DNA from 2 places in the Paenibacillus lacisediminis genome. Region 1 is predicted to be linked to the other one. Evidence: riboswitches for the same ligand, from Rfam matches in the RefSeq annotation. Region 1 holds a riboswitch; the other holds the start of a gene.

What was found. Region 1 has a riboswitch for S-adenosylmethionine ahead of ACLD72_RS04760 (methionine ABC transporter ATP-binding protein). Riboswitches for the same ligand answer to the same signal wherever they lie in the genome.
Region 2: it holds a riboswitch for S-adenosylmethionine, as region 1 does, so the genes downstream of both, metA (homoserine O-acetyltransferase MetA) here and ACLD72_RS04760 (methionine ABC transporter ATP-binding protein) in region 1, are expected to answer to the same signal.

What each region holds. Positions count from the first base shown of each region.
Region 1 is NZ_JBKIAX020000002.1:294,753-310,456, reverse strand. Features, by position in the region: gene ACLD72_RS04775 (COX15/CtaA family protein) at 1-949, shown strand, start outside; gene ACLD72_RS04770 (UbiD family decarboxylase) at 965-2,731, shown strand; gene ACLD72_RS04765 (Cthe_2314 family HEPN domain-containing protein) at 2,747-3,463, shown strand; SAM riboswitch class I at 3,564-3,721, shown strand; gene ACLD72_RS04760 (methionine ABC transporter ATP-binding protein) at 3,998-5,014, shown strand; gene ACLD72_RS04755 (methionine ABC transporter permease) at 5,014-5,682, shown strand; gene ACLD72_RS04750 (MetQ/NlpA family ABC transporter substrate-binding protein) at 5,744-6,640, shown strand; gene ACLD72_RS04745 (hypothetical protein) at 6,983-7,105, shown strand; gene ACLD72_RS04740 (SDR family oxidoreductase) at 7,186-7,959, shown strand; gene ACLD72_RS04735 (NifU family protein) at 8,030-8,275, opposite strand; gene ACLD72_RS04730 (YuzB family protein) at 8,355-8,594, shown strand; gene ACLD72_RS04725 (NAD(P)/FAD-dependent oxidoreductase) at 8,623-9,687, opposite strand; gene mqnE (aminofutalosine synthase MqnE) at 9,737-10,843, opposite strand; gene ACLD72_RS04715 (HesB/IscA family protein) at 11,049-11,405, shown strand; gene ACLD72_RS04710 (helix-turn-helix domain-containing protein) at 12,602-12,823, opposite strand; gene ACLD72_RS04705 (hypothetical protein) at 13,119-13,421, shown strand; gene ACLD72_RS04700 (hypothetical protein) at 13,405-13,764, shown strand; gene ACLD72_RS04695 (helix-turn-helix transcriptional regulator) at 13,831-14,742, opposite strand; gene ACLD72_RS04690 (VOC family protein) at 15,260-15,704, shown strand, end outside.
Region 2 is NZ_JBKIAX020000004.1:63,716-79,419, reverse strand. Features, by position in the region: gene ACLD72_RS09160 (DUF3055 domain-containing protein) at 1-292, opposite strand, end outside; gene ACLD72_RS09155 (HRDC domain-containing protein) at 552-1,556, shown strand; gene corA (magnesium/cobalt transporter CorA) at 1,858-2,793, opposite strand; SAM riboswitch class I at 3,277-3,406, shown strand; gene metA (homoserine O-acetyltransferase MetA) at 3,519-4,454, shown strand; gene ACLD72_RS09140 (aminotransferase class I/II-fold pyridoxal phosphate-dependent enzyme) at 4,471-5,667, shown strand; gene ACLD72_RS09135 (trans-sulfuration enzyme family protein) at 5,660-6,850, shown strand; gene mqnC (cyclic dehypoxanthinyl futalosine synthase) at 7,282-8,418, shown strand; gene ACLD72_RS09125 (putative sporulation protein YtxC) at 8,535-9,443, shown strand; gene thrS (threonine--tRNA ligase) at 10,017-11,954, shown strand; gene ACLD72_RS09115 (3D domain-containing protein) at 12,166-12,846, shown strand; gene ACLD72_RS09110 (hypothetical protein) at 12,984-13,154, shown strand; gene liaF (cell wall-active antibiotics response protein LiaF) at 13,329-14,315, shown strand; gene ACLD72_RS09100 (histidine kinase) at 14,320-15,363, shown strand; gene ACLD72_RS09095 (response regulator) at 15,360-15,704, shown strand, end outside.

The sequences.
Region 1 (15,704 bases):
TACGAAACAATTGAAGTGGCTCAGTTATATTTCCTGCTTTGTGATGTTTCTGGCTACCTTGGGGGGCAGTGTCGTCACCAAAACGGAGTCCGGGCTGGGCTGCGGCAATGAGTGGCCGCTTTGCCACGGCAAATTCGTCCCTGCCCACACGCTCGCTTCCCTGATCGAATATTCCCACCGGGCCGTGAGCGGGGCTGCCGGGCTGTTGTCACTGGCGGCGTTCGTCGCCTTTTGGCTGTACCGGAAAAACCGCAGGGATCTCCAGCTGTTTTCGTTCCTGGCTTTGGTTTTTGTGATGGTACAGGCGTTCATGGGGGCGATGGCCGTCATTTACCCGACATCTTCCTACGTTATGGCGCTGCATTTCGGATTTTCGCTGATCGCTTTCGCCAGCTCAATCATGCTGGTGCTGGGCATCCGCCAGGAGGAACGCAGGCAGGCAGGATTCGGGCCAAAGTCCGGAGTGTCCAAAACCTTCCGCAACCTGACCTGGATCGCAACCGGTTACACGTATATCGTCGTTTATCTGGGCGCCTACGTCAGCCATACCGATTCGGCGGGAGGCTGCAGCGGGTGGCCGTTATGCAACGGACAGCTGATCCCGGGACTGGCGGGGGGAGAAGGGATCGCGTTTACCCACCGGGTGGCCGCCGGCCTGCTGCTGTTCGTCATCGCCGCGCTTGGACATTTGGCCTTCTGGAAGCATCCCGATCTTCCCGAAATACGCAAGCTGGGACTCGCCGCCACGCTGCTGATCATCGTTCAAGTGTTCACTGGGGCGAGCATCGTGTTTACGCTGAACAACTATCATGTCTACTTGTTTACTTCGCTGGCGCACATTATCGTGTTGGCTGCGTTGTTTGGGGTGCTTTGTTATCTTAGCGTCCGCACCTGGCAGCTAAGCAGGGGAGCCGGAGGGTCCTTGGCCGGTGCGGGCAAAGCGGTTTAGGAGGATTGATCAACTATGAGTTATAAGAACTTGCGTCAATGGATCGATGCACTGCAAAAAGAAAACCAGCTGGCGATTATCGATGTTCCGGTCGACCCTTATCTGGAACTGGCGGAAATCCACCGCCGCGTCATTGAGGAGGGCGGCCCGGCGCTGTTGTTCACCAACGTGAAAGGAACTCCGTTCCCGGTGGCGACCAATTTGTTCGGCACGGTGCGCCGCGTGGAAATGGCGTTTGGCACCCGTCCGGAAATGCTGGCGAACCGGCTGGTCGACGCGATACATAAGCTTTTGCCGCCTTCGCCGAAGGCGCTGTGGAATGAGCGGGGATTAATTCGGGAAGTGCTAAAAGTGGGGATGAAAACCGTCACCAAAAGCGATGCCCCGATTTTGGAGGTGTGCCGGACCGAAACGCCGCTTAAGGAGTTGCCGAAGGTGACCAGCTGGCAGGAGGATGGCGGTCCTTTCATCACCTTGCCGCTCGTATATACGGAAAACCCGCTGCAGCCCAAGGAGAACAACCTGGGTATGTACCGGATTCAGCTGTATGACGATCAGACGACGGGGGTGCACTGGCAAATCCAAAAAGGCGGCGGCTTTCATTACCATGAAGCCGAGAAACGGGGCGAGCCGCTTCCGGTTTCGGTGTTTCTGGGCGGCCCGCCGGCGATGATCGCTTCGGCGATTTCCCCGGTGCCCGAGCATTTGTCCGAACTGCTCGTCGCCTCGTTTATTCTCGGCGAAAAGCTGCCGATGGTCGACAATCCGCTCGGCGGCCACCGGATCCCGGCGGAATCCGAATTTGCCATCACCGGGCTGGTGCCGCCGCATGAGCGCCGGCTGGAAGGCCCGTTCGGCGACCACTTCGGGTATTATTCCCTACAGCATGAATTTCCGGTCCTGCACGTAAACCACATGTGGCACCGCAAAAACGCGATTTATCCGGCGACGATCGTCGGCAAGCCGCGCCAAGAAGATTATTATATGGGAGATTTTCTGCAAAAGCTGCTCTCCCCGGCTTTCCCGGTCGTCATGCCGGGCGTCCGCTCGCTCTGGACCTATGCGGAAAGCGGATTTCACGCGCTCAGCTCGGCGGTCGTCCGGGAGAGCTATTCCCGCGAAGCGCTTGTCTCGGCGCTGCGGATTTTGGGGGAAGGCCAGCTGTCGCTGACGAAGATTTTGATGCTGACGGACAAGCCGGTTGATCTGGCCGATTTCCGCCTGCTGCTGAAGACGGTGCTGGAGCGCTTTGATCCGCGTACGGACTTGTTTATTCTGAACAATACCTCACATGATACGCTGGATTATACCGGGCGCAAGCTGAACCACGGCAGCAAGGCGATTTTGATTGGGGGCGGCAACCCGGTCCGCGAGCTGCCGCAGGCGTACAACGAGGGCGAGATTGCCGAGATCGACCGGATCCGCGTGTTTCATGACGGATGCCTGGTCGTGTCCGGCGCGTCTTACGAGGAGGAGCCCGAGCTGGCGGAACGGCTGCTTGGCCGGCTGCGCGAACGCGGTACGAGCTGGCCGCTGGTCGTACTGGTCGATGACGCCGATGCGGCGACGCGGGACCAGACCGCCTTTTTGTGGACGGTGTTTACGCGCTTTAATCCGGCGGACGATATTTTTGCCGCGGCCGAGGTGCGGCAGCACCACCTGGCTTATGGGCTGCCGCTGGTCATCGATGCCCGGATGAAGCCCGGGTATCCCGACGAACTGTTTCCGCGGGAGGATATCGTGTCTTTGGTGGATGAGCGCTGGAAATCTTATTTTTCGTGAAACGGGGACTAACGAATGCTGCGAAGCTTACTTGGCGAACCGCCGAGACGAAATGAAGGCCGGCTGGCCGAGACGTTGGATGCGATGGTGCAAACCGTAAAGCTGCTGCAGCGGGAAATGAAGCGGCATCAAGATCCTACCCATGATTTCCGCAAGCTGGAGGTCTGGATGCACGGGCTGATTTCCTCATTGGATGAGTTGGAGCAGTGCCTGTTCGCTGCGGCGTTTTTTCGCAAAAAAGTCCGGACCGGTTTCGTGGACGATATGGGAGCGGACGAGCGGGAGAATTATGCGCGATACGTCTTTTTTTACAAGGACGGATTCATTCGGGTGTTTTCCGCCCTGGATAAGCTTGGCACGGTGTTGAACGAGTTGTTCGATTTGAACACGTCCAAGGTTAAGACGCATTTTTCCTACTTTACGGTGCTGCGCCAATTCGCCCATTTGCAGGTACAACCCGAGCTCGGCAGCAAGCTGACGGCGATCAAGGAGGAGTACCGTGAGGCGCTGGGTGTGCTGCGGCGCCGGCGGAACACGGAAATCCATTACATGAACTCGGAAATGAAGGACGATCTGTGGCAGCGGCACCAGGCCCTTCACGGGAAGATTGAACTGGAGGACCTCGACCGGCATTTGCGGGATTTGGAGCAGGGTTACCGCATGGTCTGCGAAACCTTCTGGACCGTTTTTGATTATACGAACCGGCGGTGGAAAAAGGTCGCAACAAACTGACTTCCAATGAGCTATTTTTCCTTTGACAAAATGCGAGAAAGTCTTTATACTCAACAATAGTTTCAGAAAGCGTGAATTAGTTTTTTCCAATTTAATATTTTTCTTATCGAGAGAGGCGGAGGGAAAGGCCCGATGAAGCCCAGCAACCGATTCGACCAAGGTGTTTTCGCGGGTACCTGCGGAGCTTGGCGGATGTCATGGTGCTAATTCCTTCAAAACCGATGGCTGCAGTGGCAGATTGGTTTTGGCAGATGAGAAGGCATTGTCTTTACGTAAAGAGAGCCCTTTGATTCTGTCAGGGGCTCTTTATTTATATAAGTGCGTGTTCAAAAAGTCGGGTTTTCAGGACCGAGAAGGTTGGATGAAGCCAGGGACTGAGTAGCGGAGCGTAGACAGATCTACGTGAGCAACGGAAGGCCCGGCTGAATTCAAGATTCGATGTCGAGTTTACTCCCTGAACTACTTCGTCATGGAAAGACGACTTTTTGAACAACCTCTATAAGCGGAAATGGTATGGAAAAGGGGGTTAGGAGCTTGATTGAACTAAAAGGCATCACCAAAATTTACAACGGCAAAAAAACGTCGACCACCGCGTTGTCGGGCCTCAATATGAGCGTGCAAAAAGGGGAAATCTTCGGCGTCATCGGCCACTCGGGCGCCGGCAAAAGCACGCTGATCCGCTGCATCAATTTGCTGGAACGTCCGACGCAAGGCGAGGTGTGGGTCGGCGGCGTGGAGTTGACGAAGCTGGGCAAACGCGAGCTGCAGCAGCAGCGGCGCAAAATCGGCATGATTTTTCAGCATTTTAATCTGCTGTCGTCGGCCACCGTCTATGATAACATCGCTTTTCCACTGACTCTGATCGGAACGCCGAAGGCGGTCATTGCGGAAAAGGTGGGCAGCTTGCTGGCATTGGTCGGTCTGGAAGAGCACCGCCATAAATATCCGGCGCAGCTGTCCGGGGGCCAGAAGCAGCGGGTTGGCATCGCCCGGGCGCTGGCGAGCGACCCTGACGTCCTGCTTTGCGACGAAGCGACCTCGGCGCTCGATCCGCAAACGACGGACTCGATTTTGAGGCTGCTGCTGGACATTAATAAGAAGTTTCATTTAACGATCCTGCTCATTACGCACGAGATGCACGTCATTCAAAGCATCTGCGACCGGGTGGCGGTCATTCACGAGGGCGGCATCGTCGAGGAAGGACCGGTGGCCGAGGTGTTCCTGAAGCCGAAGCATCCGGTCACGCGCGAGTTTATTCACCGGGACGCCGCCGGGGAGGAAGGCATCAAGCTGGGTGCTTCAGTGCCGCGTCCGGAATGGTCACGGTTGGTGAAGATAACGTTCCTCGGGGCGAAGACGTATGAGTCGGTATTGTCCCAGGTCGTCCGGGAGACCGGCGTGAATTTCGCCATCCTGCAGGGGACGATCTCGACGATCAAGGAAGTGCCGTACGGGCAGCTTACCGTTTCTTTTGAGGGCGAGGACGCCGATGTTGACCGGACGCTGGCGCTCCTGAAAGCACGGGATCTTGATGTGGAGGTGATCGGATAATGTGGAATGTGGATTTCGCCGGGTTGGATTGGCCCGAAATGGGCACGGCCACGATCGATACGCTGAAAATGCTGGGATATGCCTCCCTGTTCACGTTTTTGATCGGGCTTCCGCTTGGGGTGCTGCTGTTCACCTGTTCCCGTTCATCGTCCGCGGTGCTCGCTTGGATTTACCGGATTGTCTCGTTTATCGTCAATATCCTGCGCTCGGTGCCGTTTATCATTCTGATCGTCGCCTTGATTCCGGTGACCCGGGCGATCATGGGCGTTTCGACTGGCGTGGAAGGAACGATTCCGCCGCTGGTGATCGGGGCCGCTCCGTTTTTCGCCCGCTTGGTGGAAACGGCGCTGCGCGAAGTCGATCGCGGGGTGATTGAAGCGTCCCAGGCGATGGGCGCCTCGTCGTTTCAAATCATCCGCAAGGTGCTGCTGCCGGAATCGCTGCCCGGCCTGATCGCCGGGATGACGATCACCGTCGTGACGCTCGTGTCCTACACGGCGATGTCGGGCATGGTCGGCGGCGGCGGGCTTGGCGACCTGGCCATCCGTTACGGTTACTACCGTTACGAATCGGGAGTGATGATCGTCTCTGTCGTATTCATGGTCATCCTGGTGCAAGTGCTGCAAATGCTGGGCGACCGGCTGGTTATCTTTTTTACGCGGAAATAAGGAACTACTCAAATATATATCAATCCTTATTCAAAACACATTTTAAGGGGGAAGAACTGCAATGAAAAAATGGACTTTATCTTTGTTTACATTGGCGCTTGTATTGGTGCTTGCCGCTTGCGGCAGCAACAATGCGGCAAATAGCGGTGCGGGCAGCGCCGCAGGCGGAAACGCCGGTGCGACGAATGCCGGGGCTGCCGAAGGCAGTTCGGAAGGCGGAGACACGAATACTGCGGCTGAACCGGTGAAACTGGTGGTAGGCGCAACGTCGCCTCATGCCGACATTTTAAAGTTTATCGCTCCGAAATTGAAAGAGGAAGGCATTGAGCTTGAAGTTAAAGAGTTCACCGACTATGTGCAGCCTAATGTACAACTATATGAACAAGAGCTCGACGCAAACTATTTCCAGCATCAGCCTTATCTTGACGAGCAAAACAAACAAAACGGTTTTGACCTCGTTCCGGTCGTAGGCGTTCACGTTGAGCCGTTTGGCGCTTACTCGAACAAATACAAATCCGTGGACGAAATTCCGGACGGCGCAAAAGTGGCGATTCCGAACGACCCGACGAACGGCGGACGCGCGCTGTTGCTGCTGCAAAAACAAGGCTTGATCAAGCTGAAAGAGGGCGCCGGCATTACCGCCACGAAAAAGGACATTGCGGAAAATCCGAAAAAGCTGCAGTTTAAAGAAGTCGACGCGGCCATGCTGCCTCGTCAGTTGGCGGAAGTGGATCTGGCGCTGATCAACACAAACTATGCGCTGGAAGCCGATTTGAACCCAACGAAGGACGCTTTGTTCATTGAGGACAAAGACTCGCCGTACACCAACCTTTTGGTAGCCCGTCCGGACAACAAAGATTCCGAGGCGATCCAAAAGCTGGCCAAAGCGCTGACATCCGACGAGGTCAGAACGTTCATCAACGATACGTACAAAGGCGCGCTTGTGCCGGTGTTTTAAGCCATTATTATAGATATCCCGCTGCTAAAGCAGCGGGATTTTTTTGCGTGGGGCGGGCTAACGGACTGAAATAACCTTATTTTCTCGAAATCAAGCATTTTAGGAGTTTAACGGACACAGTTGACCTTATTTAGCCTTTACAGGAACATTTTGGGCTTATTTTAGGCAAATAAGGCTTTTCCTGTCCGTTAAAAAATACAACGCCGCTTTTTTCGGTAAATAAGGGCGCTCCTGTCCTTTAGCATGTCCAGGATGAAGTCCCCAGTTCCAAAATAAAGGGGAAACGAATGAGTTTGCAGAATAACTTATCCAGCCGGAAAGATAGTTAACCAAAACCTGTATTTGGTTCATAACGAGGCCGTTAACGACAAGTTGTTCAGTTCCGGGCTGGTTCCGGATCTTTCGTCCGGCTTCAACTTATTGGCGGAGTTGTACCATAGTCTGTACAAGCTCAAAGCGATGTAAAGTGTTTGGCCGTTTGTGGGAACGTCCCAAATCTTTTATACTTGAGATAAATGTGCAGTTTGGGAGGAGGAGTAGGAACGTTGCTGGGTAAGGTAGCCCTAATCACCGGGAGCGCCAAAGGTCTCGGAAAAAAGACGGCGCTCACGTTGGCCGCGCAAGGCTGCAATATCGCGCTGAATTACGTACATAGCGAATCGGAAGCGCTCTCCCTTCGTTCCGAAATCGAGCGGATGGGCGTGCGCTGCATCGCGGTGCAGGCGGACATATCGCACGGAGAGCAAATCGAAGATCTGGCCCGGCAGGTAAATGAAAGCTTGGGGACGATCGATATCCTCGTCAACAATGCCGGCCCTTTCATCCGGGAACGCAAGCTGTTTGCCGATTACAGCCAGGCTGAAGTGCTGGAGATGATCAACGGCAACCTTGTCGGGACGATGTTGCTGGATCATCAGGTGCTAAAGGGCATGCGGGAAAAAAGCTGGGGACGGATCATCCACTTCGGCTTCGGACACGCGGCGGAATCCCGGGCCTGGCCGCACCGCGCGGTGTATGCCGCCGCCAAGACGGGGCTCGTCTCCTTTACGAAGACGCTCGCCGTCGAAGAAGCGCCGTATGGGATCACCGTTAATATGGTATGTCCCGGCGACATTCGCGGGCGGAACAAGGAGATTTCGATCCGCGAAGCGAGGGAGAAGCAAGACGGCGAAACACCGCTCGGCCGGCCCGGCAGCGGTGAAGACATTGCCCGCGTCATCGCTTTTTTGTGCCATCCGGACTCCGATTTCATCACCGGGAACATTATGGACATTTCCGGCGGACTGGACCCGATCCGTCCGTGGATCAAACCGACATAACAAAGCAAAAAAACTCGGCCTCGCCGGCTAAAACCGGTTGGGCCGAGTTTATTATTGCATCATGATGGTCTTAGAATACTTGGACTACCTCTTCCACGCCTTCCACTTCTTCAAACAGGGCGCGTTCGATCCCCGCTTTGAGCGTGATGGTGGAGCTTGGGCAGCTGCCGCAGGCACCCATCAATCTCAGTTTGACGATGCCGTCCTCCACGTCGACCAATTCAACGTCGCCGCCGTCACGTTGCAGGAAAGGACGCAGTTTGTCGAGCACTTCGGAAACTTCATCATACAATCTATCTTGTACATTTTCGCTCATCTATGTTCAACTCCTTTCTTGACTTATTATAATACAGAATAGATAAAATTTAAATGCTTCTTAAGCGGGAGGCCGAAAAGTGAAACCGATTATTGAATTTTGTGCAAACAATGCCGGTTTTGGGACCGACGAGGCAATCCGCAAAGTGCGCGAGCGGCAGGAGTGCGATGTTTACGAATACGGCTGCCTGACCAACTGCGGCACCTGCTTTATGTTCCCATATGTTCTGGTCGACGGGGAGCCGGTGGAGGCGGAGAACGCCCACCAGCTGTATGAGCGGATTCTGATCAAAATCAAGGAATCCGCGTCCGCGGACTAACGCAAATTACATCAGGCACATTCCGAGTTTATCCAATATGATGCTTGGACATCCACAACACGCCGCTTTTGAGCAGGCGCGGGACGCGGCCCTTCACCTGCGTTTTGCCCATGAGGCCAAAACCGGCTTTTCTGCCCAAAGAACCCAGCGTCCCTTTCAGCTTGATCGGGTGCAGCCGGGGCTGTTCGCCGAGCCACAGTGCGGAGACGATGTGGGCGATTTGATGGCCTTGTCCTTCGGCCGCCTGGGCGCTGGGCGAAAACGGCAAGCTGGCACAGTCGCCGCACACGAATACTTCCGGATGCTCCGGAATTTGATGGTATTCGTTCAGCAGCACGCGGCCCTGACGATCCTTGGCCACATTCAGCGCCTGCACGATGTCGACGGGGCGGATGCCGGCCGTCCAGACGGTGACATCGGAAAGGATGTCGCCTTGTTCGTGGTGAATAACTCCGGGTTCGAGGGATTGGATCGCAATGTGCGACAGCGTTTCAACCTCATGCTCATGGAACCATTTTTCCACGTATTCCGAAAGCTTCGGCGGAAAAGCGGAGAGCACGCGCGAACCATGGTCAATGATGGCGATATTCAGGTCCGGCCGGCTCTCCCGCAGCTCGGCGGCGATTTCGACGCCGCTGAGTCCTCCGCCGACGATGTTGATTTTACTGTAAGGCTTCGCGTTGTTCAGCCGCAAATACGTTTCGCGAACCGCGGCGAACGACTGGATAGTGCAGGAATACTCCTCCGCTCCGGGAATCCCGTGAAAATTGTCGGAGCATCCCAGCGCGATAACCAACTGGTCATATTCCAGCGGATCGCCGTCCTGAAATAAAATGCGCCGCTGCTCCAGGTCCACCGAGGCGACTTCCCCGTATTTGATCCTAAGCTCGGGATAATCGGGAAAAGGAACCCGCAATTCATGGTCGGAAGCGGTTCCTGCCGCCAGGGCGTAGTATTCGGTTTTTAGGCTTTGAAAGGGCATTCGATCAACGAGGACGACTTGTATGTCCGAAGGGATCCGGCTTTTGAACAGCTCGTGAATCACGGTCGTTCCGCCATACCCTCCGCCAAGAATAACGAACGGTTTCTTCATTCGAATTCCCCTTTTGCCGGAACTTCAGGCGCAAGGCTTGATCCGGGCTTTATTCGTAAACTTTGATTTCGTTGTAGAATGTGTCCCGCTCGACCGGGATGCGTCCGGCCCCTTTGACGAGCCAGATCAGCTCTTTCAGCGTGAGCCCTTCCGGCGTTTGCGCTCCGGCCGCATGGCTGATTTGCTCCTTCAAAATCGTGCCGTGCACGTCGGAAGCTCCGAACGTGAGGGCGACTTGCGTCAGCTGCACGCCGATATTGATGAAATACGCCTTGATATGCTGGATATTATCGAGCATCAGCCGGCTGATCGCGATCGTTTTGAGATCCTCATACGCGGAATTCCGGCGCATAATGCTGGCGTTTTTGTTGCGCGGCTGCATGGACAACGGAATAAACACGCTAAATCCGCCGGTCTCGTCCTGGAGCTCGCGAATTTGAATCATGTGGCGAATCCGGTCCTCATACGATTCGATCGAGCCGTACAGCATCGTCGTCGGTGTTTTCATGCCTAACTCGTGAGCGGTCCGGTGAACGTCCAAATACTGCTGGACATTCGCTTTTTCCACCTTCATTTTTTCCCGGTATTGGTCGGACAAAATTTCCGCGCCGCCGCCGGTTAACGACTGCAAGCCGGCTTTTTGCAGCGCCACCAGCACTTCCTTGGTGCTGAGGCCGCTAATCCGGGTGAAAAATTCGATTTCCGCCGCCGTATAGGCCTTGAGAGTCACATGCGGAAAACGCTCCTTCAGCGCTTTGAGCGAATCCACATAATATTGAAAAGGGACATGATTATTATGCCCACCTACGATATGGAATTCTCGAACGCCGGGGGTAATATGCTGCTCCACGAAAGCAACCATTTCCTCGCCGGACAATGTGTACGCTCCTTCTTCGCCCTGATCTTTGCGGAAGCTGCAGAATGCGCAGTGCGACTCGCACACATTCGTAAAGTACAAGCTCATATTTTCGATAAAATAAACCTTTTTCCCATTTTTCCGCAAATTGACCTCATTGGCTAATTGCCCAATTGTCAATATATCGTCGCTTTCATATAAATAGACCCCGTCCTCCAGAGTGAGGCGTTCCCCGCGGCGTACTTTATCGACAATTTCCGCCATTTTTTGCTCCGTGTTGGGGGTGACGACTGTGGACATGACATTCCCTCCGTTTCCAACGATTCTGACAATGAAACCACCATCCTATTATAAACCTCACTTTTTAAGGGGGCAATAAGCCTACCCCTTGGAAAATGATCCGGCAATGAGAAATATCGCATTTATCGGATTTATCGGATTTATTGGATTTGTTGAGCGGATTCGGGTTGTGGAGTATAATTTCTTATAAAGGAGTGTGAAAAACATGATTACAATTACCGATAGCGCGCTGGCGCGAATTAAAGATATGCTCGCTGAGGAGGAAACGCCGAACATGTTCCTTCGTGTCGGGGTCAATCCCGGCGGCTGCAGCGGTTTTTCATATGGCATGGGACTTGACGATCAGGAGAGCGAAGAAGACGTGTATATGGACGTCAAAGGGCTTAAAGTGGTGGTCGAAAAGGAGAGCATCCGTTATCTGAACGGGCTGGAGATCGATTTCAAGGAATCCGGCATGAGCGGCGGCTTCACCATCCACAACCCAAACGCCATCGCCACCTGCGGCTGCGGACAATCGTTCCGCTTTAAAGATGAAGAGGGGCAGCCGCAGCCTTGTGATTGAGGAGGGGCGTAGCTCGCGGTTTCATCCGTTGATCCAAGCGCAAGCCGAAACGGAAACCATTGCTCAAATGAACGTTTGGGGATGCGGATTGCAGTGCTAAATTGAGCGTTATCGACCCCGATTAACTGTACATTAACAACCCCGAAATGAGCGTTTTAGGGTTGAAGATCTCGGCCTCTATTGCGTAAATACACGCTTTGGAGGTCGTTTTATTATGATATTGAAAAAACGGGAGAGACGCGTTCCCAAGGGCCCGGACAGTCCGTGAGTATCTACGAATCACACTGGACCCGCTGGACTTTGTGATAAGCGCTAAAAGGGCTGAGGGGCTGTGCGAAAGGACGCTTGTTGATTACGCCATACCTAAAAATCGATGCTTGATTAACGGGTTAATCTTGAATGATCAAGCTATTCGGAATATTTTCTACGCTAACGGTTGTAATCGGGCTTATTCGAGCGAAAAAGCAGTGGTTTCTATTTTAACGGTTGTCATCGCGCTTATTTAGGCAAAACTGCCCCATTACTGCCGATAGTACGGGAAATAGGCTCGCTGGCAACCGTTACAATTTGTATTCACTCGTTTTTAGCCAAATAGCGTCGCCCACAACCGTTAGATTTTTTTCGCCCTCTCAAAGTCAAAGCGATATTGGCGCAGACGAACCGCCACGATTTCGTAGGTTTCCGGAATTACGTCGGAATCGTGACGTTTTAGACAGCTGGCTTCGCATATCGGAGTTGTTGCGGTTTCTGATATTGATATTTTCGACTTGATTTGTCGGGAGATTCGGTCGGGCGAATCCGAGAGGGAATAAATTAAACTTAACATCATCGGTTATCCGCTCTTTCAGAAACAAAAAAGCGCAGACTCAATGCAAGGGATTTTGCTCCGAAGGTCTGCGCTTTTTAAAATTAAATTGGTAACTATCCTATGTGCGCGTAAAATCACCTGTCACATCTCGGGCATCTATAAGCCTTTCCTTACGTAATACGCGACCACACGTTGGGCATACGAACTTCTCTGCTGGCCTGATCTTTTGAAGAGTATGCAGTAAAAGTATTGTAGAAATAATTAGGATAAATATTGATGACAAATTTTAGATGTCTTCCCTTTTTTTCTTAATTATACTAGATGGTCGGTGGATGGTATGTACGAAATTGCACTTAATAGGTTCATTTATTAACTTTAGTGAAATAGATCATTTTTCACTATCAACCAGCATTATGATCTTGCTTATATCGTTAGTCCCCAATGCTTCGGCTATTTTAACAATATGTTCAAAATTGATGTTTTCCCGCTTTCCGTTGACTAATTCCGAAAGAGCAGCTCGCCGCACGTTTGACCGCGTCGAAAGTTCATTTAATGACATACCTCTTTCAGTGAGAAGTTCCCCAAAAGTGACCTTTACTTTCAATGCCATAAAATTACCTCCTCAAAAGTCTTGACTGTACGTATATGCGTACGGTATAATCAAACTAAGAGTTGTACGCGTTAACGTACAATCAATAGTATACATTGTTATTTCGCAAAAAAACATAGTTTTGCGCTACTTTGTCGCACCCATTTTTAGATTTAGGAGGCGAAGGCCATGTATCGCGGAGGCCGGCGGATAAACGGGCGGCTATATGTCCGGACACGCGGCGGAAACTGGATTGATTTAAGGTTAATTATTTCAAATTTAAGAAGGACTTAGCGGCATTGTAGGGATGATTCGAGTGAACTTCGTAAAAGTAACGGAGATTTGCGAAGACCCCGACGGTTTAGGCGAAACGAGCGTGCTTGTTTACGATGGGTTCAAATTAAGCGAAAATATCGCGGCCTACGTGGATCGATCCGGCACAGGCACGTATCTCGTTGTTGAGAGAGTCATTGAAACGGAGAGCGGGCTGCGGACGGTCAGCGATCCCGGCAGCGTATTGTTTGACGCCAATCTGCCGCAAAAGCTAACGATTCAGGAAATCGCCGCTATGACTGCGCTCGAAATATTGGAGGTGCTTGCATATGCCGGAAACCATTGATCTTGAACGCGTTTTGGTCGTCGATGGCTATTTCTGCAGCGATCCGCTCGATTATGATCTGCACCGGGCGTGGCTAATCCGCGACGACCTGGCGCTATATTTTAGCGGTAACTATCTTGTTTTGCGCTGTGTCACGCGTTATGCCGACATTGCAAACCATCCGCGCCTTTACATTTCACGCGAGATCAAGTATTCCGTTCGGGTCGCGAAGGGGATCGAGCAGACGGACGAGATTGTCGCGGAAGTGGCTGCTTGCCTGTTACGGATGTCGGCGCTCGACTTTCTTGTCGAATGTGTTATGAACGATCCGGACGCCGGGGAAAAGTTCCGAGTTGTACGATAGGGCCGGCTCCCCAATGAACCTACGCGGCTGCAAAGGCTCAAGGTGCGCCAACACCGTAAGGGACCTTTAGGAATATTTATCCACCATTTTAAGTAAATAATTTCGAAATTCTTCAACATATGATTTGGGCTCTACGATTTCTAAATTTGTACCGAAGCTTGCTAAAAATTGAAATCCAATACTGTTTTGAGGAACATGAATGGTTGCCAAAAAAAGTTCAGAACTATAGTTTTCAATACTCTTTCGACCATACCTTTCCATGAAATGATCTTTTATGCTGGGCGAAATCAACGCTTTTACAGCGACTAGTTCCGGTTGATAACTGGCTTCATGTTCCTGTTCTAATGAAAAATCTCTAGGGTTAAATGTTTTTTCATCCATATGAAGATGATCGATCCGAGATAATTTAAATGTTCTATATCTCATGCGATGCAAACAGAAGCCTTTCAAATACCAACTCGTTTCGCTAAAATGAAGCTGGTATGGCTCGACCATTCTATTCGTTTTCATGCCATTTTTATCGATATAATTAAAAGTAATTAACCTTCTCGCTAAAATTGCTTCTTGACACTTCTTCAAGGTTTGAAGAATTTCAGACCGGCCCTCCCAATCATAAAATGACAGTTGGATTGAACCTTTCGGCGACAATGGGCTAACCATGGCTTCTATTTTTTTTATAGTCACTGCAACTTCTTCGCTAATAAGAATTTGTTCCAATCCGCCGAGCGCAGTCAATATATTCTCCAAGTCGGAGCTGCTTAAAAGACGTTTATCAAATTTGTATTCATCCATAATACCATAGCCGCCATGAACCCCGTTGACAGAATAGATGGGAATGTTTGATAAACTCAGTGTTTCCATATCACGAAGAATCGTTCTTTTGGAAACGTTAAATAATTGTGTGAATTCTTTGGTTGAAACAACATCCTTTTTCAGCAATATCATGATGATGGATATTAATCTCTCAACCTTTTCCATATTTTCTCCTTCTTTTTGGTTCAAAACCGAGATAAGTGCTTGACAAAATAAATTATGATAGCGTTCGTGTCTTGGTATCCCTGCATGCTGCTTTGCACGATTATCCCTTTTGTACAGGGGGGAGAGGGGGGACTTATCACGGTCCTTTCATTTTTCCCGGTGCCTTGCCCCATTCCTCCCGTCAGGTCTGCTTCACTTCGCCTAAACCTCCTTCCACAAACCTGTCTAACGATCTCAAAGATGTTCTCCCAAACATATTTTCTTTTTCTGATTTTATGTTTCTCTATGCTTCCAGATCAAACGGGATAATCGTGCAAAGCGTCCGGACAGCGGATGTTGAACTGCCGACCCCACCGGCCTTCCGATATTTCTTACCATGATCGGTTACCGGCTTGACTGTCAAGCGCTGATTATTAGGTTGAGCCTCTTCTTTTGTACTTTATTTATAAATGGTGACATACATATGTCACCTCTTATTCATTATACTGCATTTATAACAAGAAGGAGGTTTTGCTTTATGTCAGCTATTGTATATTTAAATTTTGACGGAGTTGCAGAACAAGCGATTGGTTTTTATTCGAAGGCTTTAAATGCGAAAGAAGTTAAAAAAGTAAAATTTAAGGATTTCCCGCAAGATCCAAACTATCCATTGCCGGAAAATGAATTAAATATGATCATGGAGTCTTCAATCGAATTTGCAGGCGGGAAAGTCATGATATCGGACATTTTACCTTCCATGATGGCGGTAACAGGGGAACTGGTGAAAGGAAATAATGTACTTATTAGTCTGGTCAATGATGATAAACCAACATTGGAAGAATACTTTAAACAGTTGTCTGTTGGCGGCCATGTTGTAATGCCGTTATCCAATACGTCTTGGTCTTCGTGTTTTGGAATGCTGGTTGATCAGTTCGGAGTTTCCTGGAAATTTAATAGCGACGCGGATCGGTTTCTTGATAACG
Region 2 (15,704 bases), on a different contig from region 1:
CGTCGCCAACCACCTGATACAGAAACGTGCGCATTTCTTCGGCTTCTTCTTCGTCCAGGCCGTAGACGTGTTCAAGGTAGCCTTCCTCATCCAAATCATCCGTGCCTAAGATGGCGGTTTTGCCGGATTGCAAATCCGTGACCAGCTTTTTGCCGTAAAAGCGGTTCGTTGTTGTGACGGCGAGATCGAACCGACGCAGCGAGCTCCCGATAAACGTGACGAAACGGGTCGAGGTATCCTCGGTGCTGTCGGAGAGAAAGTCCAAATCTTTATGCGGGTTCGGTTGGCTCATCATTTATGCCTCCTGTGGGTGTGGTTACATGTCTTTTTGGTTAATTATACAGGAAAAGCCGGACCGTTGGAAAAAGGAATAATCTTATTGACAGCGTTATCTATTGACAGTCTTGCTAAACATGGTATGATTAGGAATAACAGTATACGTCTGGAGGAAGCACCTCTCTTGCGATGACCGCAGGAGGGGTGCTTTTTTGCGTTCTGCCATAAACAGGCGGATTCCTCTGCGTAGCTGAAGTTAAAGGAGGAGAAAGCTTATGCGGATCGTATTTTTAAACAGTTTGGAGAAGAAAAGAAATGGCGCGTTGATGACCGAAGCCCAGGTTTGGATCGGCGAAGAGGAAGGGCAATGGCGGATGGGCTGGAACGAATTGACCGCGGACGGGGAGAAGGAGCATTTATGGTACGAGGGGGCTTCCTGGTCGGAAATGCTTCACGTTTACCGGCATCGCCTGGCGGTCAAGCTGGGGGAGGGGTTTCGCCCCGTCATGGAGGGAATCTGGGATGAAAAAGAGCGGCTGAGAGGGCGGGGAATGGCGGCTCAGAAATTGATTTGCTACAGCGAGCTGAACGCAAACGAACCATTGTATAACGAGCTTTGCGTATGGCGCAGAAAGAAGGCCGCTGCCGATCGGAAAGCGCCATATCTCATCGCGAGCAATCGGCTGCTCCGCATGATCAGCACATTTTTGCCGCATACGGCCGAGGAACTGCTGCAGCTTCCGGGCGTAGGCGAGAACAAAGCCGCCGAGTTTAGCGCCGAAGTGCTGGAAATTACGGAGAAAGCGGAGCGAACCCGTGATTTTCCGCTGGATTGGGTGGAGCGGGAGATCGACGATGAGACGTTCCGGTCCTGGCTTTACAAGCAGAAGGAAGTCAAGTTTCGCGCGGAGATGGAGAAATTCAGCGTTCGGCGCTCGTTGCTTGAGTCGCTGGCTACTGGTTCAAGCCTAAGCGACATGTGCTCCCGGGCCGGCATCGAGCGGAGGGAGGCGCTGGAACTGCTTGAATCGTTGGAAAAGGAAGGGTATGATACCGATTCCCTGGTGGATGCCGAACTGCAGGAGATGCCCGAAGAGGAGCAAATCGCGGTCTGGCAGGCGTACGAGGAACTGGGCGACGCTTTTCTTAAGCCAGTGCTCCAGAAGGTTTATGGCGCCGAAACACCTGAAGGAGCCAATCTCGATTTGCTCTACGAACGGCTGCGCCTGATCCGCCTCCGTTACCGCCGCCACCACGAAAGCGCCCGCCACGCGGGGTGACTGATTAGCTAAACAAAAAGCTCCGACTCGGCTGCATAGCCGGGTCGGAGTCACTCTCCAAAAAAAGCGGTGAAGTCCTTTGCCGCTTAATTATTGTCTATAGGTTGAAAAAAATTATATAGCAGTAGTAGGGCAAGAGGGGGAAATGATTCTGAAGAAACTCAAAGCTTTCTTTAAGAAAGCTACATCGGAAGCATATGCTTGGTCGCCTTTGCGACCGGATTTCTACAAAATTTGAATTTATACAATCATAGAAATCCGGGAACAACAGCGATCGTAAGAACATTTCACCCGTCTGCCCCTAAATCCAATCCCGCTTCCGGAAAATATAAAACATGCCCAAACCAAGCACGAGCATAATGCCCAAAACGATAAAATAGCCGTATTGCGAATGGATCTCCGGCATGTTGTCGAAGTTCATTCCGTAGATGCCGGTGATCAGCGTCAGCGGAATAAAAATCGTCGTAATCGCGGTAAAGACGCGCATGATTTCGTTGGCCCGGTTGGCGATGGCGGACTGGTAGGCCTCGCGCAAGTTGCCGACCAGCTCGCGGAAGGTATCGAAGTTTTCGGATATCTTCACGGCGTTTTCATAAATGTCGCTGAAATATTTTTGCAGTTGATCATCGATCAGCCGCAGATCTTTTTTATTTAAAATATTGATGACTTCTTTTTGCGGGCCAAGCACCTTTTTGAGCCACAAAATTTCGCTTCGCAGCCCGATGATTTCATTCAGGTGCGAACGTTTCGTATGCATGAGGATATCTTCCTCGAGCTTTTCGATCTTAACTTCGATCCGGTCGCCGACAACGAAATAATTGTCCACCACAAGGTCGATGAGCAGATACAGGAAACGGTCGGGTTCGCTGACTTCCTGTTCCCATAAAATCGGCTTGACCGCCCGCAGCTCGTTGATTTTCTGCTTGGTCACGGTAATGATGTAATGGCGTCCCAAAAAGATGTTCAGCGCCCGCAGAAAAATCTCTTCGTCATCATAACGGATGCTGTTCACTACAATAAAGTAATGGTTGTCGTATGTCTCGATTTTCGGACGCTGCTCCTCCTCGGTCAAGCAGTCCTCCACAGCCAAATCGTGCAACGAAAACAGCGGCTGCAGCAGCGCCAGATCGTCCACGTCCGCATCGATCCAATAGAAGCCTTCCTCCGGTGGGGTTGTCGTCAGTTCAACGTCTTCTACAGCAGTAAATACGCCTTCTTTAACATGACGGATTTTCATATGCCTTCACTCCCTTTCCCCTGGGCATAAATCCAGGGTTTGCTCTTGGTTGGAGCATAGGAAAGAGACCGCTGCATTCGGCCACACCGAAAGAGGCGTTTAACCAAACACCGGAAAACGGAAGTGCCCATCTCGGTCCTTGAGCACCCAGCTGATCGGTTTCCTATGCAATTGAAATTTCTGGGTTGTCCTCTGCGGACTCGGGTCGCCTTCCATTCTCGGTTTCACCTCGCAACTTTCAGAATTGAAACATTCAGTGCGCTTCAAGACCGAACGGCCTCTAAGCACTTGTCTAGTATAACGCCGCGATCGGAAATGTTTCAACCCAAAAGTATATTATGCTGCGTGATGAAAGCCGTACATGAAAAAACGGTGTGATTTTTCTCCTAAGTTCTTGACGGAAGACATCATTTACATTAAAGTGATTTCAAGGAGCAACGCTTCATGAAGGAACGCTCCAAACAACCAATTAAATACAGCGAAATCTTATCAAGAGCAGGTGGAGGGACTAGCCCGATGAAACCCGGCAACCGGCGATCTTTGATCGCAGCGGTGCTAATTCTTGCAGAATCGCCCGGCAAGTGATTGTTTGGCGGATTCTGAGAGATGAGAGAGGCGCATACTGGAACGTAATGACCTTTCTCCCGAGGAGAGAGGTCTTTCTTGTTATCGCCGGCTTTCGAATCGATATGATTTCCGACTAACTTTTAAAGGAGTGAACCCCTATGCCGATTAAAGTACCGGATCATCTGCCGGCCAAAGAAGTGCTGACCCACGAAAATATTTTCGTGATGGACGAAAGCCGGGCCTATCATCAGGACATCCGCCCCTTAAGGATCGCAATCCTGAACCTGATGCCGACCAAGGAAACGACCGAAACGCAAATTTTGCGTTTGCTGGGCAATACGCCGCTGCAGGTCGAATTCGTCTTGCTCCACCCGAGCTCCCACACCTCCAAAAATACTTCGGCCGAGCATTTGGAGATGTTTTACAAGACGTTCGACGAAATCAAATACCGCCGGTTCGACGGCATGATCGTTACGGGCGCTCCGGTGGAGCAGCTGGAATTCGAAGATGTGAATTACTGGGAAGAGCTCAAGGAAATTTTTGAATGGAGCAAAACCCACGTCACTTCCACCATGCACATTTGTTGGGCTTCCCAAGCCGGTCTTTACTATCATTACGGAGTACGGAAAATCCCGCTGCCGAAAAAATGCTTTGGCGTGTTCTCCCATACGGTCAGCGATCCGCACGTCAAACTGCTGCGCGGCTTCGACGAAATGTTCCTGGTCCCACATTCACGTCATACGGATGTGGAGCGTGCCGACATCGAACGGGTGCCCGAGCTGCAAATTTTGGCCGAATCCGAAGAAGCCGGAATCTACCTGGTGGCTACCCTGGACGGCAAACAGATTTTCGTGACCGGACATTCGGAATACGATCCCGATTCGCTCAAATGGGAGTATGAACGAGACGTAGCCAAAGGAATGGAGGTCGATCTGCCGGTCAATTATTTCCCGAAAGACGATCCTTCCCGTTCGCCGGTTTCGTCCTGGCGCGCCCATGCAAACTTATTATTTTCCAATTGGCTGAACTACTATGTGTATCAAGAAACACCGTATGATATCGATCAAGCGGCAGAAATTATGTATGAGATCTGAAGTGGAGGGATAACAGGTGGGAGAGAACAAAAATCAAGAGTGGCGCATCGAAAGCGTTTTGGCGCAAATCGGTTCCGTGGAGGAGCCGGTGACCGGGGCAGTGAATTACCCGATTTATCAGGCAACGGCTTTTCGGCATCCACGGCTCGGTCAAAGCACAGGTTTCGATTATGCCCGGACAAAAAGCCCGACCCGCAAAGTGTTGGAAGACGCGGCGGCCGTTTTGGAAGCGGGAGATGCGGGGTTTGCCTGTAGCTCCGGCATGGCGGCCCTGCAAACGATATTCACCCTGTTCGCCCAGGGCGATCATCTGATCGTATCGCTCGACTTGTACGGCGGAACTTACCGTCTGTTGGAACGGATCATGTCCAAATACGGCGTAACGGCTTCGTATGTGGACACGAACGACCTGGACGCGCTGGAAAGCGTTCGTAAGCCGAACACCAAAGCGGTGTTTATCGAAACGCCGACCAACCCGCTGATGATGGTGACCGACATCGAGACTGTCGCCAAATGGGCGCGTACGCACGGCTTGCTGACGATCGTGGATAATACGCTGCTTACGCCGTATTTTCAGCGGCCACTGGAGCTTGGAGCGGACATCGTGGTGCACAGCGCGACCAAATATTTGGGCGGGCACAACGATGTGCTGGCGGGGCTGATCGTCACCAAGGGCAAAGCGCTGTCCGAGGAAGTAGGATTTCTGCACAATTCCATCGGCGCGGTGCTGAGCCCGTCCGATTCCTATCAGCTGATGCGCGGCATGAAGACGCTGGCCCTGCGTATGGAACGCCATGAAAGCAACGCGCTGGCGATCGCCAAATACCTGCAAAGCCATCCGCAGGTGGCTGAAGTGTTTTATCCGGGGCTGGAGGATCATCCGGGATACGAAATTCAGAACAAGCAATCCAGCGGAAATACAGGGATATTCTCCTTTAAAGTGACGGACGCCCGCTATGTGGAGCCGGTGCTTCGCAACCTGCGGCTGATCGCCTTTGCGGAAAGCCTCGGCGGCGTTGAATCACTGATGACCTATCCCGCCGTGCAGACCCATGCCGACATTCCCGCTGAAATCCGCGAAGCGGTGGGTGTGGACGACCGTCTGCTACGGTTCTCGGTAGGCATTGAACACGCGGACGATTTGATCGCCGACTTGGGACAGGCGCTGGAAGCGGCGCGGATCGAAGTCGAAGGGGGACAAAAACATGAGTAATCAGGAGCATAACGAAGCAGCGGCTCAAACCGGGCATTTGGAGAAAAAGTTCGACACGAAGCTGATCCATTTCGGCAGCGAGGTCGACAGCACGACGGGTGCATCCAGCGTGCCGATTTATCAGGCTTCGACGTTTCACCATCATGATATTTTTAATCCTCCGCAGCATGACTACAGCCGGTCGGGCAACCCGACGCGGCAGGCGCTTGAGGATTATATCGCACTGCTGGAGGGCGGCGTTCGAGGCTTTGCCTTCTCCAGCGGGATGGCGGCGATTTCCACGACGTTTATGCTGCTGTCCGCCGGCGATCATATCATTGTGACGGAAGATGTGTACGGTGGTACATACCGGCTGCTGTCGAACATTTTGAGCCGGATGAACATCGAAACGACCTTCGTTGACATGACCCGGCCGGATGAGGTGAAGTCGGCCTTGAAGCCCAACACCAAAGCAGTATATATGGAAACGCCGTCGAACCCTACGCTGAAAATCACTGATATCGCGGAAATTTCCGCCTGGGCCCGTGAGCATGATTTGATCAGCATTGTCGACAACACGTTTATGACCCCGTATTACCAGCGGCCGATTGAGCTGGGAACCGATATCGTGCTGCACAGCGCGACCAAGTTTCTGGGCGGCCACAGCGACGTGCTGGCCGGTTTGGCGGTGGCCCGCACCGAGGAGCTGGGACAGCGCCTCAAATTCCTGCAAAACGGCATGGGCACCGTGCTCGGAGCGTCGGATTCCTGGCTGCTGATGCGAGGGATGAAAACGCTTGGCGCCCGCATGGCCCACAGCGAAATCAGCGCCCGGAAGCTGGCCGATTGGCTGAGCAAACGCAGCGATATCGATGCTGTCTTTTATCCCGGCCTGCCGGATCACCCCGGCCGGGAGATCCAGGAGAAGCAGTCGGCCGGCTATGGCGCAGTCGTCTCGTTTGACGTCGGCTCCGGCGAGCGGGCGAAACGGCTGCTGAGCGAAGTGAAGCTGCCGATTGTCGCCGTCAGCCTCGGCGCCGTCGAGAGCATTCTATCGTATCCAGCGATGATGTCCCACGCCTCGATGCCGCAGGAAGTGCGCAGCGAGCGCGGGATTACCGACGGCCTGCTGCGGTATTCCGTCGGGCTCGAAGATATCGGCGACCTGATCGCCGACTTAGGCCGCGCCCTTCAGCGCAGCTGATTCATTTGCCGCCCCCGGTCATCCTGGCCGGGGGCGTTCCATAGAAATCCGGGCAGGGATCCCACGGAATGCAAAAGTGCATGCGGTTTTCGTCGAAATTCCTCGAAACAGGTGGTTCAAATGCAAATGTGCAGGCGATTTCCGTCATATCGGACCCAATCGCTTCCAAGGTTGATTTTCAACTGCACTTTTACATCTCATTGGGCAAATTTACCGATTTTAGCCTTTTTCAAATGCACTTTTGCATTTGATTTGCAGTTGATTTATTCTTGATCCCACAAGGCCATCCTTCTTCCCCATCATTCCTCCGACCAGGCACTCGCTCAATAACGATGCTGTTTTTCTGCCCATGATTATGTTACGATTAATCCATAATGTTTAATTTTTCACGATTTTATTTATCTTATTTTTAATTGCAGGGAGGCAGTGGCATGACTGCGATCGACGATATATTAAACAAGGCGCTTCAGGGCGGACGGCTGGATTTGGAAGACACGATCCGTCTGTTCGAATCCGATGAAGTGGAAAAAATGGGGCACACGGCCAACATTCTAATGGAGCGGAAGCACCCCGAACCGGTGACCACCTTCGTCATCGGGCGGAACGTCAACTACACGAATATTTGCGACGTGTACTGCCGTTTTTGCGCGTTTTACCGCCGTCCGGGCTCGGAGGAAGGATATGTTCTGCCGGATGAAGTGATCTTTCAAAAAATCCAGGAAACAATCGATGTCGGCGGCACGGAAATCCTGATGCAAGGCGGAACGAACCCGAATCTGCCGTTCAGCTATTATACGGACCTGCTGAAAGGGATCAAGCAGCGGTTTCCGAACATCACGATGCATTCCTTCTCCCCGGCGGAGATCATGAAAATGAAAGAAGTGTCGGACGGCCTGTCGCTCGAACAGGTGATCCGCGAGATTCATGCTGCGGGCCTCGATTCGCTGCCCGGCGGCGGCGCGGAAATTTTGGACGACCGGACCCGCCGCAAAATCAGCCGGCTGAAAGGCTCCTGGAGAGACTGGATGGACGTTATGCAGACGGCGCATAAAATCGGCATGAACACGACCGCGACGATGGTTATCGGGTTCGGCGAATCGATGGAGGAGCGGGCGCTTCACCTGCTGCGCGTGCGCGAGGCGCAGGACGAGTGCATTCAAAACGGCTACCCGTCGGAAGGCTTCCTGGCATTCATTCCATGGACGTTCCAGCCGGACAACACGAATTTGAAGGCCGAGAGACAAACGCCGGAATCGTACCTGAAAACGGTGGCGATCAGCCGGATCGTGCTCGACAATATCAAAAACCTGCAGTCTTCCTGGGTGACGATGGGTCCCGAAGTCGGGAAGCTGTCGCTGCAATACGGCTGCAACGATTTCGGCAGCACGATGATCGAAGAGAATGTTGTGTCGTCCGCAGGCGCAACCTACAAAGTCAACATCGGAACGATATTGCAAATTATCCGCGAGGCCGGAAAAATTCCTGCGCAGCGCAATACGAAATACGAAATTTTGCGGATGTTTGACGGAGAAGCCGCGATCGAACGCGATTTTATTATGCAAAATTAATCCGCTTAAGCTGGAAGACAGCTGGCAAAACTGCCTTTCATTCCATGAACCTATTCCGTATATCCGTTTCCTTCCCGCCATATACTTGGAGAAGGAAGCGGAAGGGGGACAGGTTCATGGATTTTTTTACGATACGGGTCAAAGCCGATGAGGCCGAAACGCAAAACCGGTTCGCCGGTTACTTGCATGATGCCGTAAGCAGTCTGCATTCCCCGAAGGCCGTGCTCACGCTGAGCGTGGTTTCGGGCGGAACGTTGGAGGCTGTAGTCAACCTGCCGGGAGCGGCGGGAGAAAACAAACCGGAACGACTGATCGACCTTTTATCGCTGGGATTAGCCAAATATGTCGTGTATGTGAAAGAGGACGAACTTCTCGGGCGGATTTTAAACCGGGAATATGAGTGGACTTCACGCGAAGAAATGGAGATCGTGAAAGACATCTGCCGCGAACTGTTGGAGCAGCCCAAAGACGGAGCAAAGACCTGCTCTACGGAAAGGCGGGTTCAGATGGTTTACGATGCGCTGCGGCAATATCTGCAAAGCGAAAAACATCTGCACCTTGACGGATTTGCCGCCTTCCGGCTGAAGGAGTACGAGGCCAGTCTGCGGGAAGCCACCGAATTGGCGGTCGATGAGTATTTGCTTGATAAGCAATACGAGGAATTTATTAGTTTGCTGCAGTATTTTGTTTATTTTCAGGAACCGCTGACGCCGCTGGTTCATTTGATGCATAAACAAGGACATGAATTCGCGATTTTAAACGAGCAATTTTCGCCGATTCAACTTCCGTCCTCCGGCGGAGTCATCGCCCGAATCGCCGATCAGGAAATGGAAATGGAGGACGTTATCGTCAGCACGCTGATTTCGCTTTCCCCGGACCGCATTCTGATTCATACGCAGGATCCCGGAGCCCAGGTGATTGAAACCTTGTCTAAAATTTTTGGCGAACGCGTGGAAATTTGCCTTCTCTGTCCGCAGTGCAAGATGTTTCACCGTGAGGTCCGCCGCCTAGACCAAGGCACTTAAAATAGAGGTAGTCATCTTTTGATCACGAAGCAGGACAAGAAGCTTAATCGACATCGAATCTTGAATTCAGCCGGGCCTTCCGTTGCTCACGTACCCAAAACGTACGCTCCGCTACTCAGTCCCTGGCTTCATCCAACCTTCTCGGTGCTGAAAATCTGACTTTTTGAACTCGCATTTAAAGGGGTACCCGGTAAAATCTTGACGAGCCGGCGGCGATAGCATTATAATTACTTTCAGGTTTAAAAGCGTTGACAAAGACATGAACCAAGATGCCTGACGGTGCAGAGAGAGGGAACGCGGGCTGGAAGTCCCTCCGGTTTCGGTTTTGGTTTACCCCTTTATAGCTGCGTTCCCGAACCCGAAAGGGGATTTTCGGTACTAAGGAATGCCGGTTCATTGCCGTTACCCAATGCCGAATTAAGGGCTTATCGCCGCGGGCTGATGCTGCGGAATAAGCCGAATGAGGGTGGAACCACGGGTATAACGCTCGTCCCTTTACCGGGACGGGCGTTTTTTGATTTGTCCGTTTCCGGAAGACCTTTAAACTATTTTCGAAATAGGGAGGAAACGAACATGGCAGTATCCATTTCTTTGCCGGACGGGTCGGTCCGGGAGTACGCGGAAGGAAGCAGTTTGGAGGATGTGGCTGCTTCGATCAGCAGCGGGCTGCGCAAAAATGCACTGGCCGGGAAATTAAACGGCGTGGCGGTCGACCTGAGTGCCAAGCTGATTGATGGAGCCAAGGTGGAAATCATCACAGGGGACTCCAAAGAAGGTCTGGAGATTATGCGACACAGCACCGCGCATTTGATGGCACAAGCGGTAAAACGGCTGTTCGGCAGCAAAGAGGTGAAGCTCGGGGTCGGTCCAGTCATTGAGGACGGTTTCTATTACGATATGGATTTAGAGCATCCGCTGAATCCGGAGGATTTGCAGAAAATCGAAAAAGAGATGGAGCGCATCATCGGTGAAAACCTGCCGATTTCCCGGCGCGAAGTCAGCCGCGAAGAAGCGTTGGCGATTTTCACCGAACTGGGCGATCCGTACAAGCTGGAACTGATTCGCGATTTAGCGGAAGACAGCGTCATCTCGATTTATGATCAGGGTGAGTTTTTCGACCTGTGCCGGGGGCCGCACGTGCCTTCGACGGGGAAAATCAAAGTGTTTAAGCTGCTGAGCGTTGCCGGGGCCTACTGGCGTGGCAACAGCAACAACAAAATGCTGCAGCGCATTTACGGTACCGCGTTCATGAAAAAAGCGGAGCTCGAAGAGCATCTGCATTTCCTGGAAGAAGCCAAAAAAAGAGATCACCGCAAGCTAGGCAAAGAGCTGAACATCTTTACATTCAACAATCTGGTTGGCCAGGGGTTGCCGATTTGGCTGCCGAAAGGGGCCACTTTGCGCCGGACGCTGGAGCGGTATATTGTCGATCTTGAAGAACGTCTCGGATACCAGCACGTATATACTCCGGTCATGGGTAATGTCGAATTGTACAAAACCTCCGGGCACTGGGAGCATTACCAGGAAGACATGTTCCCGAAAATGGTATTGGATACGGAGGAGTTCGTACTTCGTCCGATGAACTGTCCTCACCATATGATGGTTTATAAAAGCGAAATGCACAGCTACCGCGACTTGCCGATTCGGATCGCCGAGCTGGGCCTGATGCACCGCTATGAAATGTCGGGCGCGCTGACCGGGTTGCATCGCGTTCGGGCTATGACGCTGAACGATTCGCATATCTTCTGTCGTCCCGACCAGATCAAAGACGAATTTGCGCGAGTTATTCATTTGATCCAACAAGTCTACGAAGATTTTGGAATCAAGGAATACCGTTTCCGGCTGTCTTATCGGGATCCGGCCGACACCGAGAAATACTTCCCGGACGACGAGATGTGGGAAATGTCCCAACGTATGCTGCGCGAGGTTGTGGAATCGCTGGGGCTTCCTTTCTTTGAAGCCGAAGGCGAAGCGGCGTTCTATGGACCGAAGCTGGATGTGCAGATCAAGACGGCGTTGGGCAAGGAAGAAACGCTGTCGACTTGTCAGCTTGACTTCCTGCTGCCGCAGCGTTTTGAGCTCGAGTATGTCGGCGATGACGGGCAAAAACACCGCCCGGTCGTTATTCACCGCGGTATTATCAGTACGATGGAACGGTTTACGGCCTTCCTGCTTGAGAACTTTGCCGGTAACCTGCCGCTGTGGCTGTCGCCGGTGCAGGCGAAAGTCATTCCGGTATCCGGTAACTTTGACGCGTACGCCCGCCAAGTGGAAGACAAGCTGCGCGCCGCCGGCATCCGGGCGGAAAGCGACCTGCGCAACGAGAAGCTAGGGTACAAAATCCGCGAGGCCCAGCTCGAGAAGCTGCCGTACATGTTCATCGTCGGTGAAAACGAGCAGAGCGGCGGCACCGTATCGGTGCGTAAACGCGGCGAAGGCGACCTGGGCGCCAAAGCTCTTGATGAAGTAATCGCCGAACTGCAGAACGAAATCCGCAACCATACGATATAATAGAGGGCGGCTTTTCAGCACCGAGAAGGTTGGATGAAGCCAGGGCCTGAGTAGCGGAGCGTAGGTGGATCCTACGTGAGCAACGGAAGGCCCGGCTGAATTCAAGATTCGATGCCGAATAAACTTCATGAATTTACGTCGTGATCAAAAGCCGCTCACGTATAAATTGAGGCGCATGTGGAAAACCTTCGACTAAGGGGGAGGTTTTCTCATGCGCCAATTTAATATCTGGCAACATATCGGCAAGTGCTTGATGCTAGGGGTGCTGTTGACCGTTACGCTCGCCGCGGATGTTTCGCCGCGGGGGATTACCGGGCTCAATCAGGCGGTATATCAACACCGGAATGATGCGCGATGGCTGGAAGCTAGATTTTTCCGGACACCCGCTAATTTGCAAAACCAGGCTTTTCACAACCGAAATACATTAAACATGCAAAAAACCGAAGCGAAGCCCGAACCCAAGAAAAAGACCGTTAAAACAATCAAAGTTCTGGCTACCGGATATACAGCAGGCTATGAATCCACGGGTAAAAAGCCAAGCCACCCGCAGTACGGCATTACGTATTCGGGAGTCAAGGTACGACGGGATAAGGATACGGTATCGACCATTGCGGCTGATCTGAAGGTGTTCCCGATCGGCACCATTTTGTATATTCCGGGCTACGGGTACGGCGTCGTCGCGGATAAAGGCTCCGCCATCAAAGGAAAAAAAATCGATTTGTATTTCGATACAACGAAGCAGGTATATAAAGAATGGGGCAAGAAGGAAGTCGAAGTGCAGATCGTCCGGGAAGGCAACGGCAAACTGACGGAAGCGATGCTGAAAGAGCTTGGCAAAGCGATGGAAGTGAGCAAGGAAATTCCGGAAGATTTGTGGGACAAGGCTATTTAATGATGAATTAACAATTTGCTCCAGGCCGCATATTTTACCTCGCCGGTCGCATAATAACCGATGTGGTCATCCTTCACGAGACCGCATCGCAGCTGGCGGTGACAGACCGCCGTGTTATGTTAAGGGAGGTGAAATCCATGCCAAATCAAAGCCAAAATCAAAAACGTGCGGCTTCTCCTGGTTACAAAACACCGAACGAGAAGTTTAACGAAGAATTTGCTGAGGAAAGCACTGCAACTGTTGCCCAAAAGGCTAAAGCTTCCCGTAATGCAACTACGCCTGTAAGCGGTACTCAAAAACAACAATAGTTAAGCAACTAAGCAAAGAGCGCCCAGCGGGTGCTCTTTTTCAATTGTAAATATTTAGATATTCCCTCGGTCTCGAGACCGAGGGAAGCTTACTTCTCCCGCCGCTGTCCTCCTTCCGCAGCTTGTTGTACACTGGCATTAACAGAGTTTGTTTGAGATATGGAGGGAAACATGATGAGACACAATATGTTCGGCAGGTTGATAGGCGGTATGTTGCTCATCGGTATCGGGGCGTTGTTTTTGCTCAACCAAATGGGAATAACCGATATTAGCATCGGCTATCTGTTCTCTACGTTTTGGCCGGTGTTTCTGATTTTTGCCGGATTGACAAGCTTGGCATCGGGCAACCGGCACGGCGGCGGACTGGCGGGCAGTCTGATTTTACTGCTGATCGGCGGTTATTTTCTTGGCAGTAATTTGGGATATATATCGCTCGATCCGGGGGACTTCTTTAAGTACTTCTTCCCGTTCGCGCTGATTATCGGCGGGATTTGCCTCATTTTCAGACCGCGGCATCCACACCGCCGGCGCCGTGAAGAGGAATTTCCGCGTCATCCGCACCGCCGTCGTCATGAGGAATTTCCGCCGCCCCCGCCGCCGGCACCGATGGATCCGCCATCGCCTCCGGCATTTCATCCGGAAATGGAGTCGCCGCTGGATTCGATTTTCGGTTCGCTGGAGAAGAAAGAGGCGGAGAAGGAAGCGAAGCCAGGGCAGGAGCAGCCCAAACAGGAACGTCCGAAATACGACCATTACTATGACATGGACAGCGCCAAGGGAGAAGTAGTCAATAAATCGGGATTTATCGGCGATGTGCATTTGGGGCAGGATTATTTTCAGCTGAGGCCAACGAATATCTCGCATTTTATCGGGGATACGATCATCGATTTGACGAAGGCGCAAATTCCGTACGGGGAAACGAAAATCAATGTTTCGTCTTTTATCGGTGACGTCAAGGTGTTTATTCCGGAGGATATGGATATCGGCATCATGGCCACCTCCAGCGCCTTTATCGGCGATCTGAAGGTGCTCAAGCAGAAACAGGGCGGATTTATGACCAGCGTTTCCGCTGAATCTCCGTATTACCGGGAAGCGAGCAAAAAAATCAAGCTGGTCGTCAGCGTTTTTATCGGCGACGTTAAAGTGAATATGGTAGGTTAGGCGGATGATCGTACAGCGTATCTTAAAAAATACGAAATGGGAGCTGCTGTGTTATTTTCTGCTTACGGGAGGGTTGACGGCAGCAGCTCTGTATATCGGCTCCAAAACCGGAGTGATTCATGTGGGCGACCCCCGTGTGTGGATTTACGACATCGCCGGAATTTTGGTGTTTACGCTGATCATCGGATATATCGCCGGCCGGCGGATTCAGGGCAAAATCGACCTGCTTCATTTAAACATGCTGCAGGTGGCCAAAGGCAATTTATCGGTTCGGATGCCCGAAACCGCGGACCAGACGTTTGCGGGCGTTTATCAGGAATTCAACGATATGCTCGATTCCATGGAAACGAAAATGCAGCTGCTGCAGCAGCTTGGGGAACAGGAAGTCATCGAAAAGGAGCAGGCGGCTGAAAAAGCGGTATTGGAAGAAAGAAGGCGCATGGCCCGTGATTTGCACGACACGGTGAGTCAGCAGCTGTTCGCGATCCACATGGCCGCCTCTTCGCTGCCTAAAGTGCTGGAGAACAATGCGGCCGGAGCTCACACGGTGCTGGAACAGCTCATCCAGATGTCGAACACGGCGCAAAAGCAAATGCGGGCGCTGATCGCCCAGCTTCGGCCGATGGAACTGGTCGGCAAATCGCTGGCGGAAGCGCTGGATCAGTGGTTTCCGGATTATTGCAGGCAAAACGGCCTGAAAGGAATCAAGGACATGGATCTGACGGGAGAGTTGTCGGAAGCGAAAGAGCATCAGCTGTTCCTGATCATTCAGGAGGCCATGGCCAACATTGTCAAGCACGCCGGGGCCCATTTGGTCAGCCTCTCGCTCCGCGAAGGACCGCGCCAGGTGGTGCTCAGCATTAGCGATGACGGTCAGGGCTTCAGCGGCACCTCCCAGAAGCAAGGCTCTTATGGGCTGACGACGATGAAGGAGCGGGCCGAAAAGCTTGGCGGTCATGTTGAGGTGATCAGCAAGCCGGGAGCGGGCACGACCATTCGGGTACATATCCCGAAATTTGAGGATAGTAGAGGGGGGAGCCGCGAATGAGCAGCAAAATCAGGGTCATGATCGTCGATGATCATGATATGGTGCGGATGGGGCTGAAAACATATTTGATGCTGGACCCGGGTTTTGAGGTGGTTGCCGAAGCGGGGGACGGTGAAGCGGTCGTCGAACTGCTGGAGCAAGGCATCCCCGGCGGTCTGCCGGATATCATTCTGATGGATTTAATGATGCCGGTCATGAACGGAGCGGAGGCGACCAAAGCGGTGCTTAGCCACTATCCGGAAATCAAAATCGTCATCCTGACCAGCTTTTTGGAGGATGAGCTTGTTGTCCAGGCGGTCGAGGCCGGGGCGGTTAGCTATGTTTTAAAAACGGTTTCGGCC